Regions from separate parts of the Paracoccus sp. MA genome, predicted to be linked through region 1. Evidence: riboswitches for the same ligand, from Rfam matches in the RefSeq annotation. Region 1 holds a riboswitch; each other region holds the start of a gene.
What was found. Region 1 has a riboswitch for cobalamin ahead of LOS78_RS12965 (TonB-dependent siderophore receptor). Riboswitches for the same ligand answer to the same signal wherever they lie in the genome.

Region 1 (4,029 bases):
GCGCTTGAGCGTTCGGCCCTGGGCGGGCTTTGCGCGGCCCTGTGCCTGCCGGGCATTCCGGCTTTGCCGAAGGGGGCGCGCTAGCACGCCGCATCCGGGCCGACGCGCAGGCTTGACTTCCGGTTTCATGTCGGGTCTGTGAACGTCGCAAGCGGCAAGCCGTTGCCATGCCTTGCCCGGCAGGAGCGCCGGCCTGGGGGCTTGATGCGGATGGATGGCCGAGTGGTTTAAGGCACTGGTCTTGAAAACCAGCGAATCGAAAGGTTCCGTGGGTTCGAATCCCACTCCATCCGCCATAATCAATTGATATTTATAAGAAAAACCGCCATTCGGCGGCATGCCCGCCATCATGCCCGCCTTTATGTCTGCGGTTGGCTGCTGCCGATTGCGGTCGTGAGTGATGCGGATGCGCCACGCGCTGGAATGGATCAGAGCCAGCCCCTGCCCCGCCCGCGCGATCTGTCGCAGGGCCGTGAGCGCACCAGGACGGCTGCCCGTGCCGGCTGCTTTCGATCCGCCCGGCTGCGATCCAGTTCATCACCGTGCGGCGCGTCACGCCCATCCCCACCTTCAGCCAGCGAATCTGACCGACGCCGCCGATCCGGCCTGCCGTGCCGAGATGGACGGGGTCGGTGCACGACCCCGAAACGCCAAAGGCAGCCCGGAGGCTGCCTTGCAACGTCGGTGGCGACGCTTCACTCGGCCGCGAAGCTGGTGGCGAACTGTCCGCACCAGTCGTTCGACTTGACGACCGGCCAATAGCCCCTGGTATCCGCATCCTTCTGGGTGACCGGCGGGTTGGCGCGGCACAGGCCGGAATCCGAAAGCGTGCTGGCGGAGTTGGCGACGTGATCCTCATAGAACGCGCAGGCGTTGCAAGCGGTCTTTGCCATGTTGGTTTCTCCTGTCTGGCTGGGTCCTGTGGTGGCTGGCTGGCTTTCCGCTGGCTGGCGACCTTGAGCCGGATATAGAGAGGGATTGGCGGAAGGTCAACGAATAATCTAGCAAAAACATATAGTTGACAGAATTCCTCGGTGACATTTTCCTGATGCGAACTGTCGGGTTCGGGTTTTGCGTCCCGTGGAAAACGCTCAGGAATGCGCGGCACGCCCGTGCCACCCGTGGCCGGCGCCCGGCCGCGCCCTCCGGCAGTGGCGAGGTTCTCGGGCCGGCGCGGAGCCCGCGGCAGATTCCCGATTCCGGCCGCTTTCCGGCAGGCGGCGCCTTCCCGCGCCGCAGGCGGGCGGATTCCGCCGGTTCCATCCCGCAGCAGGCAGAGGGGTACCGATCCCTCCGGCACCAAAGCGTCCTTGCCCCCGCGCGGCGGGCTTCAGGGCCCGGTCCCCACCCGGCGGATTGTCGCGGCCCCGCGGCGGCACCGGATTGGCGCTTGACAGCCCGCGGCGCCCTGCGGCAATGCAAGGCCGCTACGGTTCCGGCGCCATGCCGGATGAAAAGGGAACACCGGTGCGCCCGCCGGCCGCAAGACGGCCAGGGCAAGGCCGGGGCTGCCCCCGCAACTGTATGCGGTGAGCGAAGGCCGCAGGCGCCACTGGGCAACCCCCGGGAAGGCCGGCCCGAGCAACGATCCGCAAGCCAGGAGACCTGCCGCAGCGATCACCCATTTCCGGCGCGGGGCGCGCCCGGGAAGCGGCCGTTCCGCAGAGGTGACAGTCGCCGTCCCGCGGCCGGGCTGTCGGGCCTGTCCGCAGGGCAGTTCTGCAAATCGCGGGGCCGGGCCCCGTGCTGGAAAGGCTTTGGAATGTTCAGAACCCCGGTCTCTCTGCTGGCCGCCGCCGCCCTGCTCCTTCCCGCCGCCGCCACGGGCCAGGAGAGCCAGGCGCCCGTCATGCTCGACCCCGTGATCCTGTCGGGCGGCCTGTCGCCGGTCGCCGAAAGCGCCTATGGCCGCGCCCACAGCATCCTGACCGCCGGGGATCTGCAAGAGCGCGGCTTCGTCACCGTCCAGGACGCGCTGCGCGACCTGCCCGGCCTGGCCGTGACCTCGACCGGCGAGGCCCTGACCAAGGTCCGCATCCGCGGCGGCGAAGCCAATCACGTGCTGGTGCTGATCGACGGGGTCGAGGCCAATGCCCCCGGCAGCGGCGACTATGTGTTCGGCGGCCTGCTGACCGAGGATGTCGAGCGCATCGAGGTGCTGCGCGGCCCGCAATCGACGATCTACGGCGCCAATGCCGCCGCCGGGGTGATCGCGATCACCACCCGCCGCACCAATGCCCCGGGGCTGAGCTATGGCGGCGGGGTCGAGATCGGCGGCCAGGGCACCCGCGCCGCCAGCGCCCATCTTCGCGCCATGGGCGCGCGCGGCCAGATCAGCCTCTCGGCCGCGACGCGCCATACCGATGGCGAGGACGCCTCGCGCACGCCGGGCGGCGATACCGAGTTCAACGACCGCGACAGCCTGACCCTCGGCGGCTCATACGACATCAGCGAGGCGGTAACCGCCGGCTTCACCCTGCGCCGCAGCTGGCAGGAATACGGCTATGACGAATCGGTGTCCTTCGTCGCCTCGCCCGACGAATACCTGCGGGACGAGCCATGGACCGCCGACCGGGACGAGACCTACGGCTCGCTCTGGCTCGAAGCCGAGGCGCTGGGGGGTCGGCTGCTGAACCGCTTCGCCCTTTCGGGCAGCAACCAGGCCACCGCGCATTTCTACGACGGCCGGCCGGATTACGACGACGCCTCGCGGCTGCGGGATCTCAGATATACCGGCACATGGGCGCTTGATGGCGGCGATGCCCGCAACTCGGCGCAGAAGCTGAATGTCGCGCTGCAGAAGAAACGAGATATCTACGAGGCCTCCTTCGCACCGGGCGGCCGGTATGAGCGTGATACGAGATCGGCCGCGCTGGAATATCAGGGCCGGTTCGACAACGGGATCGGCATCCAGGCCGGCCTGCGGCGCGATTTCAACGAGGATTTCCGCAACGCCACCACCTGGAACGTCGCCGGCGCGTGGCAAATGCCCGACCGCGACCTGCGCCTGCGCGCGGCCGCCGGCAAGGCCATCGTCAACCCCACCATGTTCGAGCTTTACGGCTATACGCCCGGCACCTATCGCGGCAACCCGGACCTCTTGCCCGAGACCAGCCGCGGCTATGAGATCGGCGCCGATCTGGGCTTTGCCGCCGGAAGGGGCCGGCTGGGGGCGACCCTGTTCACCAGCAAGGTCGAGGACATGATCGCCGGGGCCGGGGAAACCTCGACGAACATCGCCGGCACCAGTACCCGCAAGGGATTCGAGCTGGAACTGGATCTGCAGGCAAGCGACCGGCTGCGCTTCGGCGCGAACTATACCTATGCCGATGCGCAGACCGCGGAAGGCGAACCCATCGCCGGCCAGCCCCGCCACCTGCTGGGGCTGCGTGCCACGGCCGGCTTCGCGCAGGGCCGCGGCTCGGTCACCGCCGATCTGCGCTATGTCGCGGGCAACTACGGCACGGAATGGTTCCGCAACTGGACCCCGCCCACCACCGAACTGCCGGATTACGTGACCGTGAACCTGGCCGCCGGCTATGACCTGACCGGCAATGTCCGGCTGACCGGCCGCGTCGTGAACCTGTTCGACCGGGACTATTCCGAGGCCTGGGGCTATTACGGCCAGGGCCGCACCCTCTATGCCGGGGTGACGGCGCAATGGTAGGGCGGCTCGGCCTTGCCGCCTGCCTGCTGGCCGGCCTGGCCCTGCCCGGCTTCCTGCAGCCCGCCGCGGCCGATCCGCCGCGCCGGGTGCTGTCGATGAACCTCTGCACCGACCAGCTGGCGATGCTGCTGGCGGCGCCGGGGCACCTGGTCTCGGTCTCGTATCTGGCGCAGGATCCGACCGCCTCGGCCATGGCCGAGGAGGCCGCGCGCCTGCCCGTCAATCACGGCCTGGCCGAGGAGATCGTCCTGATGCGGCCCGATCTGGTGCTGGCCGGCGGCTGGACCGCATCGGGGACGATCCGGCTGTTGCAGCGGCTGGACGTCCCGGTCGAGGTCTTCCCGGTCGAGACCGACATTGCC
Region 2 (4,029 bases), on a different replicon from region 1:
CGACAACAGGAGGCGCTGCGGCGCGTCTATCCCCAAAGCTCGTGAACATCCCTTGCGCAGCTGCGCGCCGGGCGAGACAATCCCGCCGTCGAGCGGTGCGGCGGCTTCAGTCCTCCGCAAAGGAGCCTTGCATGATTCCCGATCTGCCCATCTGTCCGCCCCCCGGCCAAACCATCGTGATCCCCGCGCCGGAACAGACGCTGGCCGAAGGGGCGCTGGGTTTCGTGCTTGAGCCGTTCCAGCCGTTGCGCGAACAGTTCTCGGCGATCACCGGCATCGGGCTGGAACCCGACGACGCCTGGCCCGGGGAACAGGGCCGCACGGTCCGGCGAATGCGGCTGGCGCGCGGGGACGGGCAGGCCCGACTGGGCTATCTGGCGGCGGGCCAACCCGGCGGGCGGCGGGTGATCTTCCTGCATGGCAGCCCCGGCACCGCCGAGGAATGGGACCGCTTCCTGTTGGACGTTCCGGTCGGGCAATATCACATGGCCGTGGACCGTCCCGGCTTCGGCGCCAGCGGGGAAAAGCCCGAGCCCGATCTGGCCGGTCAGGCCGCCGCCGTCGCCCCGCTTCTGACGGCGGGCGGGACCGGAGCCGCGGTATTGGTCGGCTATTCCTATGGCGGCCCGGTTGCGTTGCGGCTTGCCGCCGACTATCCCGACCGGGTTGCGGGGGTTCTGCTGATCGGCGGCGCCGCCGATCCGGAGCTGGAGGAAACCCATCCCCTGCAGCAACTGGCCGCGCTTGATTTCTTTGCCGGGCTTCTGCCCACGGAACTGGCCAACGCCAATGCCGAGCTGATGAATCTTCGGCCCGGGCTTGAAGAGCTGACCCCCGACCTGGCGCATGTCACTGCCCCCGTCACCATCGTCCAGGGGCTGGCCGATACGTTGGTGCCGCCTGAAAACGTGGCCTTCCTGCAGGCGCATTTGCCCGGCAGTCCCGGCCCGCGGCTGATCCTGATCGAAGAGGCCGACCATTTCCTGCCCTGGACGCATGCCGACCTGCTGCGCGCAGCTCTGGCTTGCGTCATCGGGGACGGAAAGTCGTCGTCTCAGTCGCCCGAGCGCCCCCCCTCGTCCTTGTCCGAGGCGAAATAATAGACCGTGAAGCGGTGGCTCAGCCAGACCGCGCCGATCACCAGCCCAACCATGACCGGCCAGGCCCAATTGCCCAGCAGATCGAACAGGACCAGGTTGAGGCCGAACGCCCCGAAGAACAGCGCCGCCGTATATACTGCCGCGACCACGCCGTTCACGATTGCGAAACGGCGAAAATCGACGCGCAGGAAACCGCTGGCCATGAAGACCGGAGGCAACAGCCGTGCCAGCAGCGCCGCCGGCAGGACGCCGCGATCCAGCAGCCGCCGTCCCCGCTCCAGCATCTTGCCGTCCACCCAGCGCCGGACGAGACGGTTGCTTCCGGCCAGCGCGCCGATCCCGTAAAGGGCCCAGTCGCTGATGATATTCCCGGTTACCAGCGCCACCAGGGCCAGTCCGGTGCCGATCTCTCCTGCGGCGGCCAGTGCCGCGCCGGCGATGATCGCCCCTTCTTCCATGACAAAATTCGCAAGAAACAGCAGCAAGGCCAATATCAGCGGATTGCCCAGATATTGTTCGATAAGGGCTTCCACCGCGCGGAGTCTCCTTGGGGCGAGGGGCGGGACAGATCAAGCTAAGGACACCCACCCGCAAACGCAAGCCACAAGGCTTGCGCCGGCGACACGCATGGCGCCGAACGCATCCAGATCGCGCGATGCCCAGAGGCACTCGGCCCCCGGGGTGACGTCGATCTCCTCATCGATCTTGCCGCGATATCAAGCGCACTGCCACCAGGCGGGAAAAAGCAGATACTGCCCATCTAATCTGTTTATTTGACAACTCCCTTGTGCTATCCGGTCGCCGACGGTGCCCCGCAAGGGGTGAAAAGGGAATGCGGTGAGGGAAACCGATGCCGCAGCTGTGCCCGCAACTGTAACCGGGAGCGACCCGCATATGCCACTCTGCCCCAGGGCGGGGGAAGGCGCGGAACTCGCAAGGAACCGGAAGCCAGGAGACCTGCCGTCGCTGTCGCCCATCCCGCGGCCGGGACAAGCCGAGGGTGCGGATTTCCGCTGCGGTGACCCATGTGGATCGAAGGCAGCGGTATGTGCGATGCGACCGATAGAATCTGAACTCGCGCGCGCGGCGGAAGAACCGTCGCGGCAATGCCTTCGTATCCGGCTTCCCTTCCCGTTGAACGAGGATAAGTGCCGAAATGAAGGTCCGCCATATCATTCCCGTGCTGTTGGGCACGACCCTTGCCGTCCCGCCTGCCACCGCCGAGGACGCGGTGACGCTGGATACCATCGTCGTCACCGCCTCGCGCGCCGACCTGCCTGAACGCGCCATCGGCAGCGCCGTCACCGTCGTGACCGAGGAGCGCGCCCGCCGCGAACAGGCGAAGCGCATCACCGACCTGCTGCGGGACGTGCCGGGGGTTCAGGTCTCGCAGGACCGTCCCGGTGCCTGGACCAGCATCAGCATCCGGGGATCGGATAACGGCCAGGTGCTTGTCCTGATGGACGGGGTCCGGCTTGGCGATCCGTCCTCGACCGAGACGGCGTTCCAGTTCGACCATCTGGATGTCGAGGGCATCGACCGGATCGAGGTGCTGCGCGGCAACCAGTCCTCGCTTTACGGATCGGACGCGATCGGCGGCGTTGTCAACATCATCACCAGGCGCCCGGTCCAGGACGGCTGGCGGCTGTCCAGCGGATTGGAGCTTGGTCCGGACGGCTGGCGCCGGGCCACCGCGACCCTGCTATGGAAAAGGGGCGATCTCGACGCCCGGGTCAGCGGCTTTTCCACGCATTACGACGGCCCGTCGCAGGCCGATCCGCGCACCAGCCCGGTTCCCGGCCCCATGGACAACGACGCCCATCGCGGCAACGGGATCGGCACGGCACTGGGCTGGCAGATCGCGCCGCAGTTGCGGGCCGAACTCACGGGCCTGCGCAGCGATACGCGGCACGAATACGATTCGCCGCCCAGTGACGGCAGCGATACGGTCGAAAAGGACGAATGGAACCTGGGCGCGCGCATCCTCCATGAAAGCGCCGACCGGACCCTGCGGCAGACGCTCAGCTGGGGCCGCTACAATGCCCGGCGAACCTATCATACCGGCTTTTCCCGGCCCGAGGGCGATGTCTACGACGGCACGCTGACCCGCTATGGCTACGACGTGACCTGGAAGCCGGCCGAGCCATGGTCGCTTGTGGGCGGCGTCACGCGCGAGAAGGAAGAAACCCTCCAGATCACCAATTATACCGGCAGCTTCATCGCCAGCAACGCCACCACCGCGCTCTTTACCGAGGCGGCCTGGCGTCCCGACGCCCATCTGACCCTGACCGCCGCGCTGCGCCGCGACGACAATGATCAGTTCGGCACCTTCAACACATGGCGGCTGACCGGGGCCTATCTGCTTTCCGCCAGCGGCGCGGCGGATGTGAAGCTGCGGGCCAGCTATGGCACCGGTGCAAAGGCGCCGGGGCTTTATCAGCTTTACGATCCGACCTATGGCAATCCCGACCTTACGGCACAGCGCAGCCGCGGCTGGGACATCGGCGCGGATGTCTATTGGCCGGATGCCGGGCTGGAACTGGGCGCGACCTATTTCCAGAACCGGGTCGAGGACAAGATCGCCTGGGGCCTGCGCGAGGACGGCAGCTATGGCTATTACATGGCCGGCCGCACGCGCGAGAAAGGCATCGAGCTGTCCTGGCAGGCCGAAATCCTGCAAGACCTGCTGATCCAGCACAACCACACCTGGGTTCTGTCCCATAATGACGAAACCGGCCAGTGGCGCGGCCAGCCCAAGAACTCCGGTGCGCTGACCGTCAGCTATCGCCCCGGCGGCTGGTCGGTGGGCGCGCGCCTGCGCTATGCCAGCCGCAACGGCCTGGGCGCGGTCAGCGGCTATGGGCAGGAGATTGGCGGCTATGGCGTGACCGACCTGCTGGCCAGCTATCGTCTGGATGAGCGGGCCGAA
Region 3 (4,029 bases), on a different replicon from region 1:
TGATCGGTGCGCCGGCCTCTCGCAGGTTGGTCAGCATCAGCGCCACGCCGCCGCCGCGCTTCGAGAGCTGCAAGGCCGAGTTGATCGAGCGGCCGATGCTCTCCATGTTGTCTTCCAGCCGCAGCAGGAAGCACGAGATCAGCTCGCCCCGGGACTTCTTGCCGGCATTGAGGAACGTGGGCGTCGCCGGCTGGAAGCGGCCCGAGAGCATCTCCTCCATGAAGCGCATGGCCAGCGCCTCGTCGCCGCGCGCCAGCGTCAGGGCGACCATGACCACCCGGTCCTCGTAGCGTTCCAGGTAACGCTGGCCGTCGCGGGTCTTCAGCGTATAGCTGGTGTAATACTTGAAGGCGCCGAGGAAGGTCGGGAAGCGGAACTTCCGCGCATAGGCAGCATCCCAGATCGCGCGCTGGAAATTGCGCGAATACTGGTCCAGCACCTCGGGCTCGTAATAGCCTTCGTCGACGAGATAGCGCAGCTTCTCGTCGAGATTGTGGAAGAACACGGTATTCTGGTTGACATGCTGCAGGAAATATTGCCGCGCGGCCTTGCGATCCGCCTCGAAGCGGATGCGGCCCTCGCCGTCGTAAAGGTTCAGCATCGCGTTCAGCGCGTGATAGTCCAGCTCGGCCTTTACGCCATTGTCAAGCATTCCGTCCCCCAGAATTTCTCAAGCCCCGCCCGGACGCGGGAAAGATCGTTGTCGTCGCCCGCCAGCTCGAATCGATAGAGCACGGGGACGTCGCATTTAGCAGAAATGACCCTCGCCGACAGGGCGAAGGTGGCGCCGAAATTGCGGTTGCCGGCGCCGATCACGCCGCGCAGCAGCGCGCGGCGCCCGGGGTCGTTCAGGAAGCGGATGACCTGTTTCGGCACCGCGCCCCGCCCCTCGCCATCGGCATAGGTCGGGCAGATCAGCACGTAGGGCCGGCCGGGCTCGGGCAGGATCTCGCACGGCGAGACCGGGATGCGGAGCGCGGGCAGCCCCAGCCGCGCCATGAAGCGCGCCGTGTTCCCCGAGCCCGAGGAATAATAGACCAGTTCGCCCCGGTGCCCGCCCATGGCCGCGCGTTCAGGACAGCCGGCCGATCATGTCGGGCCGGAAACCCGCCCAATGCGCCTCGCCGGCGACGACGACGGGCGCCTGGCGATAGCCGAGCGAGGTGACCAGTTCCATCGCCGCCTCATCCTCGGTCAGGTCGACCAGCTGATAGGGCAGGCCGCGCGCCTCGAGCGCCCGGGTCGTGGCGGTGCATTGCACGCAGGCGGGCTTGGAATAAACGGTGATGGTCATGCCTCTGCTCCTTCTTTCTGTCGGCAAGCAGGGGCCGCGCCCGATGACCGCGCCATCGGAACCGCTTCAGCCCCGCGCCCGCCGCACGGTTTCGTCCTTTCGCGCCATGGCAGGTCTTCTGACTCGCGGGTCCCGGCTTGGCTGGCCTTCCCGGGGCTGGCCCCAGTGGCATTCCAGCGTCGCTCTCCGCTTACAGCTGCGGGGGCAGTGCCGGCCTTGCACCGGCTTCCCTGTTGATCCCCGAGTCGCCCCGGAGGTAACCATGACCCCTGCAGTTAGCCACGCTCCGCCACGCAGGTCAATCCACATCTAGTGGGAAACTGCCCGCCCATCGGAACATCTGGTGGACCGCCGAACATCGCCGGGGTGGTGCCGTCGGCATCCCGGCCGAGGGTTGCGGCACCTTTTCCGACGGGCGAGCATCCGGATTGTTGAATCACTGCAACAGTCGGGCCTGCCGATCCGGGATTTTACGCAGCGTCGTTTGACAATTTGCGACAATTAACCCTCTTGCATGGATCACGCGCGGCCAGGACAGGGGGGCGACTGCTCCCCCTCCCGGCTCGTTTCACCGCAAGCCACTCTGCTGAGCCAGCACGTCCCTGTCGCTTCCATCCTCGTGGATGGCAGCGATTTCTTTTGTGCCGGGAGCAATCCATGAACAAGTCCCATCCGAAACCGCCGGTCACGGGGGGCGCAGCGCAATTGCTGCCGACCCTGGGCCTGCTGCCGGTGCTGGCCATCTCGGCCGGCGTGGCCGGCCCTGCACAGGCGCAGGACACCGTCACCCTGGACACGGTGGTCATCCGCCGCCAGCAGGGCAACGAGGCCGAGACAAGCTACAAGGTCACCGAAAGCACCTCGGACAAGGCCACCGCGCCGCTGCTCGACACCCCGCGCTCGGTCACCGTCGTCACTGCGCGCGAGATCGAGGAGCGCGGCCAGACCTCGGTCGCCGACGTGCTGCGCACCACGCCCGGCGTCACGCTGGGCGCGGGCGAGGGCGGCGTGCCGCAGGGCGTGCGCCCCTATATCCGCGGCTTCGAGGCCAGCCAGGACCTGCTGATCGACGGCATGCGCAACGCCTCGCGCACGCAATACGAGGCCTTCAACCTGGAATCGATCGAGATCAACAAGGGGCCGGGCGGCGTCTATTCCGGCGCCGGTTCGACCGGCGGCACCATCAGCCTGAACAGCAAGACCCCGCAGCCGGGCGCCTTTGACGAGGTGGCGCTGTCCTACGGAACCGGCAACTATGTCCGCGGCACGCTGGATTCGAACCGCGAATTCGGCGCCCTCGGCCTGCGCCTGAACCTGATGGGGCAGCGCGCCGACGATCTGGGCGGGCGCGACGGTGTCGAGTCCAAGCGGTTCGGCGTGGCGCCGAGCTTCAGCTATCGGCTGACCGATGACAGCAAGATCACCGCCGGGCTCTATTACTACAAGGACGAGGATACGCCCGATTATGGCGTGCCGATGTCGAATGCCACCACGCCTGCCGAATGGCGGCGCGGCTCGGGCACCCGCATCGACCCGTTCCTGCCGGCCGATGTCGATCCCGATACCTTCTATGGCCTGCATGCGCGCGATTTCCGCGACGTGGAATCCGCCTCGGGCTACCTGAAGTTCGAGCACGCATTCTCGGACAGCCTGCGGCTGACCACGGCGCTGCGCAAGGCGCGCGACACCAATACCTATGTCGTGACCTCGCCGACCTCGGGCAGCGACGGGCTGGTGTCGCGCAGCTCCAAGGCTTCGGACCGGGTGAACGAGACCGTGTCGTTCAACGCCCAGCTTTCGGGCGAAGTGCAGGCCGGGGGCGTCGAGCACAGCTTTGCGGTCGGCGTGGACATCGCCAATTCCCGCGCCACCACCCGCCGGCTGACGGTGGTCAACCCCGATCCGATGCCGACCTCGCCCTACGAGCATCCGGATGCCGGCGCACCCTGGGGCGGCAGCATCGAGCGCGGCGGCGATACGGGCTACAGCACCACCAAGTCGCGCGGCATCTACGCGCTGGACACCATCACGTTCACCCCGCAATGGGAGGCGACGGTGGGCCTGCGCTGGGACGATTACAGCGTCAACAGCGTCACCCACGCCACCGACGAGAATCCGCGCGAAAGCCATCGCAACGATTCCGACTTCCTGAACGGAATGCTGGGCGTGGTCTACAAGCCGGCGCCGAACGGCTCGGTCTACGCCTCGGTCAGCAGCTCTTCGAACCCGGCCGGGGAGGGCGCGGGCACCGGCGGCAGCAATGCCTCGGACGATCTGGACAGCCTCGATCCCGAGCACAGCGTGAATTACGAGATCGGCACGAAATGGCTGGTGCTGAACGACCAGCTTCAGCTGAGCGCGGCGCTGTTCAGGACCGAGAAGGACAATGCCCGCGTCACCAACTCGCTGGGCGAGACCGAGAATATCGGCAAGACCACCGCCAAGGGCGTCGAGCTGGGCTTTGCCGGCCAGATAACAGAGCGCTGGGGCATCTGGGGCGGCTATGTCTATCAGGACGTCAAGCTGAAGGACGGCGGCTGGACCACCCCGCGCGGCGGCGGCGATCCCTATCCGAACCCCGGCACCGGCCGGCAGGTCGTGAAGATCCCGCGCAACAGCTTCTCGCTGTGGACGACTTATGACTACAGTCCGGAACTGACGCTGGGCGGCGGCGTGACCTATACGGGCAAGCGCATGGCCAGCTATTCGCAGAACGGCGATGCCGATGCCGGGCT
Region 4 (4,029 bases), 700 kb from region 1:
GTTTGCCGACTGGGTGCGCCAGGCCAGCCGCCTGCCCGGCGAGAAGATGTAGGGCTCAGCGCCGCTGCCAGTCCCGCGCGGTGTTTTCCTGCCAGCCCGCGCGGTGCAGCAGCGGCGTGTCGTCGGTGAATTCGGGCCAGCCGAGGCAGAGGAGTGCCGAGAACTCCCAGTGGTCGGGGGCTTGCAGCAGTGTCGTGATCCGCGCCGGATCGAGGATCGAGACCATGCCGAGGCCCAGGTTGCGCACCCGTGCCGCCAGCCACAGCGCATGGATCGCCATGGCCGTCGATTGCCGCAGGGTTTGCGGCATGGTGGCGCGGCCGAGGCCATGGCCCTCGGCCGGGTCGATCCGGGTGAAGACGGCCAGCCAGACGGGCGCGCGGTCCAGGCCGGCCAGCTTCAGCGCATCGTATTCCTGCCGCTGCCGGCCCTGATAGCGGTTGGCGGCCTCGGCATTGCAGCGCAGGAAATCGGCGCGGATCTCGGCGCGCAGCGCCGGGCTTTCGACCCGGATCACCCGCCAGGGCCGGGCATTGCCGACCGAGGGCGCCAGTTCCATCGCCGCGCGCAACTCGTCCAGCAGCGGCTCGGGGATCGGGTCGTCGCGGAAATGCCGCACGTCGCGGCGCCAGCGCAGGATGCGCTCCAGTGCGGCGCTGTCCTTGGGGCCGAACTCCATCAGGACGCCGCGCAGATGGCGCTGTCGGGCAGGCCCGCGGCCCCGGCGCGGATGGCGACCGGCCGGTCGGGCACGGTCAACTCGACGGCGAGCGGCTGGCCGGCAACCGTCAGCGGCCGGTGGTCGTTCGCGTTCAGCTCGACCCGCAGCCGGTCGCCGGGCGCGAGCGCGTCGAGGTGATGGGCCGGGCCGTAGAGCCGGGCGATCTTGCGGCCGTTCAGGTAAAGATGCGCGTGCCCCTCGCCGGGCCGGTCGGCCAGCCCGGCATGTTCGGGGGCGAAGCAGAAGCCGGGACTTTGCAGGAACAGGTTCCAGCCCGCGACGCTGTCGGGCTCCAGCCGGGCCGAGGCGGTGGCGCTGCCGGCGGGCAGGTCGATGGGCGCGCCGTGGTCATGCGCCGCGGCCTGCGCGCCATGGCCATGCGCGCCGTGGTCGTGGCCGTCCAGCGTGATGCCGTTGGCGGCGGCGATGACGAAGCCCATGCCGCCGCCGAAGATCAGGCCGATCAGCAGCATCGGGATCGAGCGATCCATGTCTGTCCCCCCGGTTCATGGAAAGGGCCGGGCACGGCTGCGCGCCCGGCCGGAAGGCTGCGGCCGGATCAGGCGGCTTGCGGAAGGGGCGCGCGCTGCCCCTCGCGCTGCCAGAACCAGCCGGCCAGCAGGCCGAGCACCGCCCAGGCCAGGGCGCCGGCCCCCAGCGCGCGGCCGGCGAATTCGGCCGAAAGCTCGGGCGGGACCGGGCCGGCATAGCTGTCGGGCTGCGGCGCGCCGATCAGATGCGGCGCGAGGATCAGCACGATTGCCACGCCCCAGGCCGCCCAGCCCCTGCCAAAGGCGATCAGCCACAGCGCAAGCCCGGTGGCCAGCGCCGTGCCCAGCCACCAGATGGCGCGGATCTGCACATCGGCGGCGGCGACGCCCGGCACCTCGGGGGCAAGGCCGAAGGCGGGGGCGAGCTGCATGGTCAGGTAGCCGGCAAGACCCCAAAGCAGCCCCTGCCGCGCCGTGACCGCATTGCCCTGCGATTCGGCAACCGCCATCAGCGCCACCAGCATCAGCCCGTAGCCGGCATAGACCAGCATGGTGAACAGCACCGAAAGCATGTTGCGGGTCCATTCGAAGGGGCCGAGATCCTGATGCGCGCTGACGGATTCGGCGCCGAAATGCGCCAGCTGCCCGGATTCGTAAAGCTCGGCATGCAGCAGCACCGGCTGCACGAACCAAAGCTGCAACAGGGCGGCAATCAGCCCCGTTGCAGCGCCAGCGATCAATCCGCTGGTCAGAATGCGCGAGAACATGTCAGTGGCAGGGGAAGCCGGTGGCGTGACGCACGTCATGGGCAGCGTCATGCAGGGTTTCGGCCTGCACCAGCCCGGACATGAAGATCAGCCCGAAGCCGATGGCGAAGGCGGCGATGGCGGGAAACAGCACCGAGGCGCGGCTGGCCCCCGCGGCGGTCATGGGTTTTGCGGTCATCCGCGACCCTTTCCTTATGTCGTCCAACCCGACGACGTTGCGGTTTTGCGCATCGGCAGGTCTCCTGGCTTGCGGGTCACGGCAGACGCCCGCCTTCCCGGCCGGTTGGCCAGTGGCATGATGGGCGTCCGCTCTCCGCTTACAGTCGCGGGGGCGGCTGCGGATTTGGCCCCGGATGCCCCGGGCCGCACCGCATTCCCTTTTGGCCCCGGAAAGGGGCACCGATACACGCATATGTTACCTGCGACGCCGCCGCGGCGGCAAGCGGAATCGAGGACCGGGCGGCGGGCCGGCGGGCGGCGCTGTCGCATGGGTATTTGGAGAACGAAGAAGATGCCCGAGGGATCGCGCGGGGATCGAGGCAGGCGGGCTTGTCCGGATCACGGGGCCGGCGGCCAGTCCAGATCGACCCAGACCAGCCGGTGCGCGGAAGCGGCCAGGGCGGCCTCGGCCAGCGGGCCCTCGGCCGGCCAGAACACGCCCGCGTCCAGCACCGTGAGGCCCTTGGCCGGCAGGACGTAATCGACGCGCAGGTTGCCGGGCGGCTTGTCGTCGGGCCAGTCGCCGGTATCCAGCGCCGGATCGCCCTTGTGGCGGTCGTTCACGCCGCCCTTTGCTGCCGCCCCGCCGGCGCTGCGGGGCCGGGGGTCGGTGACATGCGCCATGATCCGGGCCAGCGCCTCGGGCCGGCCCTCGCTGTCCATGGGGTCGAGGTTCAGGTTGCCGGCCAGCACGAAAGGGCCGCCCGGCAGGTGGTGCAGCCAGAAGGCCAGCTCGTCATGGTTGCGCCGGCCGTTCAGGTCCTCGGGCCCATCGAAGACCGGCGGCGTCGCGGACATGGCGAGCAGGTGCAGCGGGTTGCCCGCTACCGTCACCACCGCGTCCCAATGCGCGGTCGAGGACAGCCGGCGGATCGCCGCCACCTTCTCGGGCAGCGGCGGCATCAGGTGGCCGGGCAGGTCGCGCCACAGGACGCCGGTGTAATCCGTCACCGGCCCGATGGGATGGCGCGACAGGATCGCCATGCCGCCCTGGCCCGAGAATCTGCCATAGCCCTGCGCGTCGTCCGCCGTGCCCAGCCGCCCGTCGGCGTTCAGGTCCAGCCCGGTCGCCATGCCGGAATTCGGCCGCGCCGCGAAACGGTGCGGATAGTCCAGCCCGACCCGGGCCAGCCTTGCGGCAAAGGCGTCCAGCGCCCGGCCGTCCAGATCCCAGTCGAAATCGGTCAGCAGCAGGATGTCGGGCCGGGTCTCGGCCAGCACGGCGACGACCGCTGCGACCTGCGCATCCTCGCGGCCGAGGTCGCGCAACAAAAGCCCCGGCCCGTCGCGCGACAGGTCGGGGCTGTAGGTGGCGATCCGCAAGGGCTCGGCATGGGCGGCGAGGCCAAGGACGGCCAGCAGGACCGCCCCGGCAAGCGCCCTTACACCCAAGGCCGGCTCTGGGCCATCTGCGCCTCGAAGGTGTCGATGGCGCCGGCCTTTTCCATGGTCAGGCCGATATCGTCCAGCCCGTTCAGCAGGCAATGGCGGCGGAACGGGTCCAGCTCGAAGGGGAAGCTCTGCCCGTCCGAGGTGGTCACGGTCAGGTTTTCCAGGTCCACGGTCATGCGGGCATTGGCGCCTTTCTTCGCGTCCTCCATCAGCACCTCCACCACCTCGGGCGGCATGACGATGGGCAGGATGCCGTTCTTGAAGCAGTTGTTGTAGAAGATGTCGGCGAAGCTGGTGGAGATCACGCAGCGGATGCCGAAATCCAGCAGCGCCCAGGGCGCATGTTCGCGCGACGAGCCGCAGCCGAAATTGTCGCCGGCGACGATGATCTGCGCCTCGCGGTAAGCCGGCTGGTTCAGCACGAAATCCGGGATCTCGT

Region 2: another riboswitch for cobalamin. It lies ahead of LOS78_RS21605 (TonB-dependent siderophore receptor); the one in region 1 lies ahead of LOS78_RS12965 (TonB-dependent siderophore receptor).
Region 3: another riboswitch for cobalamin. It lies ahead of nrdH (glutaredoxin-like protein NrdH); the one in region 1 lies ahead of LOS78_RS12965 (TonB-dependent siderophore receptor).
Region 4: another riboswitch for cobalamin. It lies ahead of LOS78_RS09520 (CbtB domain-containing protein); the one in region 1 lies ahead of LOS78_RS12965 (TonB-dependent siderophore receptor).

Annotation. Positions count from the first base shown of each region.
Region 1 is NZ_CP087598.1:1,183,091-1,187,119, reverse strand. It holds gene LOS78_RS12980 (HAMP domain-containing sensor histidine kinase) at 1-84, shown strand, start outside; tRNA gene LOS78_RS12975 (tRNA-Ser) at 209-296, shown strand; gene LOS78_RS12970 (hypothetical protein) at 696-893, opposite strand; cobalamin riboswitch at 1,414-1,628, shown strand; gene LOS78_RS12965 (TonB-dependent siderophore receptor) at 1,763-3,667, shown strand; gene LOS78_RS12960 (ABC transporter substrate-binding protein) at 3,661-4,029, shown strand, end outside.
Region 2 is NZ_CP087599.1:571,068-575,096, forward strand. It holds gene LOS78_RS21590 (hypothetical protein) at 1-45, shown strand, start outside; gene LOS78_RS21595 (alpha/beta fold hydrolase) at 132-1,100, shown strand; gene LOS78_RS21600 (DedA family protein) at 1,055-1,633, opposite strand; cobalamin riboswitch at 1,889-2,080, shown strand; gene LOS78_RS21605 (TonB-dependent siderophore receptor) at 2,257-4,029, shown strand, end outside.
Region 3 is NZ_CP087597.1:811,178-815,206, forward strand. It holds gene nrdE (class 1b ribonucleoside-diphosphate reductase subunit alpha) at 1-652, opposite strand, end outside; gene nrdI (class Ib ribonucleoside-diphosphate reductase assembly flavoprotein NrdI) at 634-1,062, opposite strand; gene nrdH (glutaredoxin-like protein NrdH) at 1,073-1,294, opposite strand; cobalamin riboswitch at 1,385-1,574, opposite strand; gene LOS78_RS03975 (TonB-dependent siderophore receptor) at 1,952-4,029, shown strand, end outside.
Region 4 is NZ_CP087598.1:486,558-490,586, forward strand. It holds gene LOS78_RS09500 (DUF1801 domain-containing protein) at 1-52, shown strand, start outside; gene bluB (5,6-dimethylbenzimidazole synthase) at 56-679, opposite strand; gene LOS78_RS09510 (hypothetical protein) at 679-1,212, opposite strand; gene LOS78_RS09515 (CbtA family protein) at 1,281-1,979, opposite strand; gene LOS78_RS09520 (CbtB domain-containing protein) at 1,981-2,157, opposite strand; cobalamin riboswitch at 2,194-2,398, opposite strand; gene LOS78_RS09525 (endonuclease/exonuclease/phosphatase family protein) at 2,538-3,590, opposite strand; gene leuD (3-isopropylmalate dehydratase small subunit) at 3,581-4,029, opposite strand, start outside.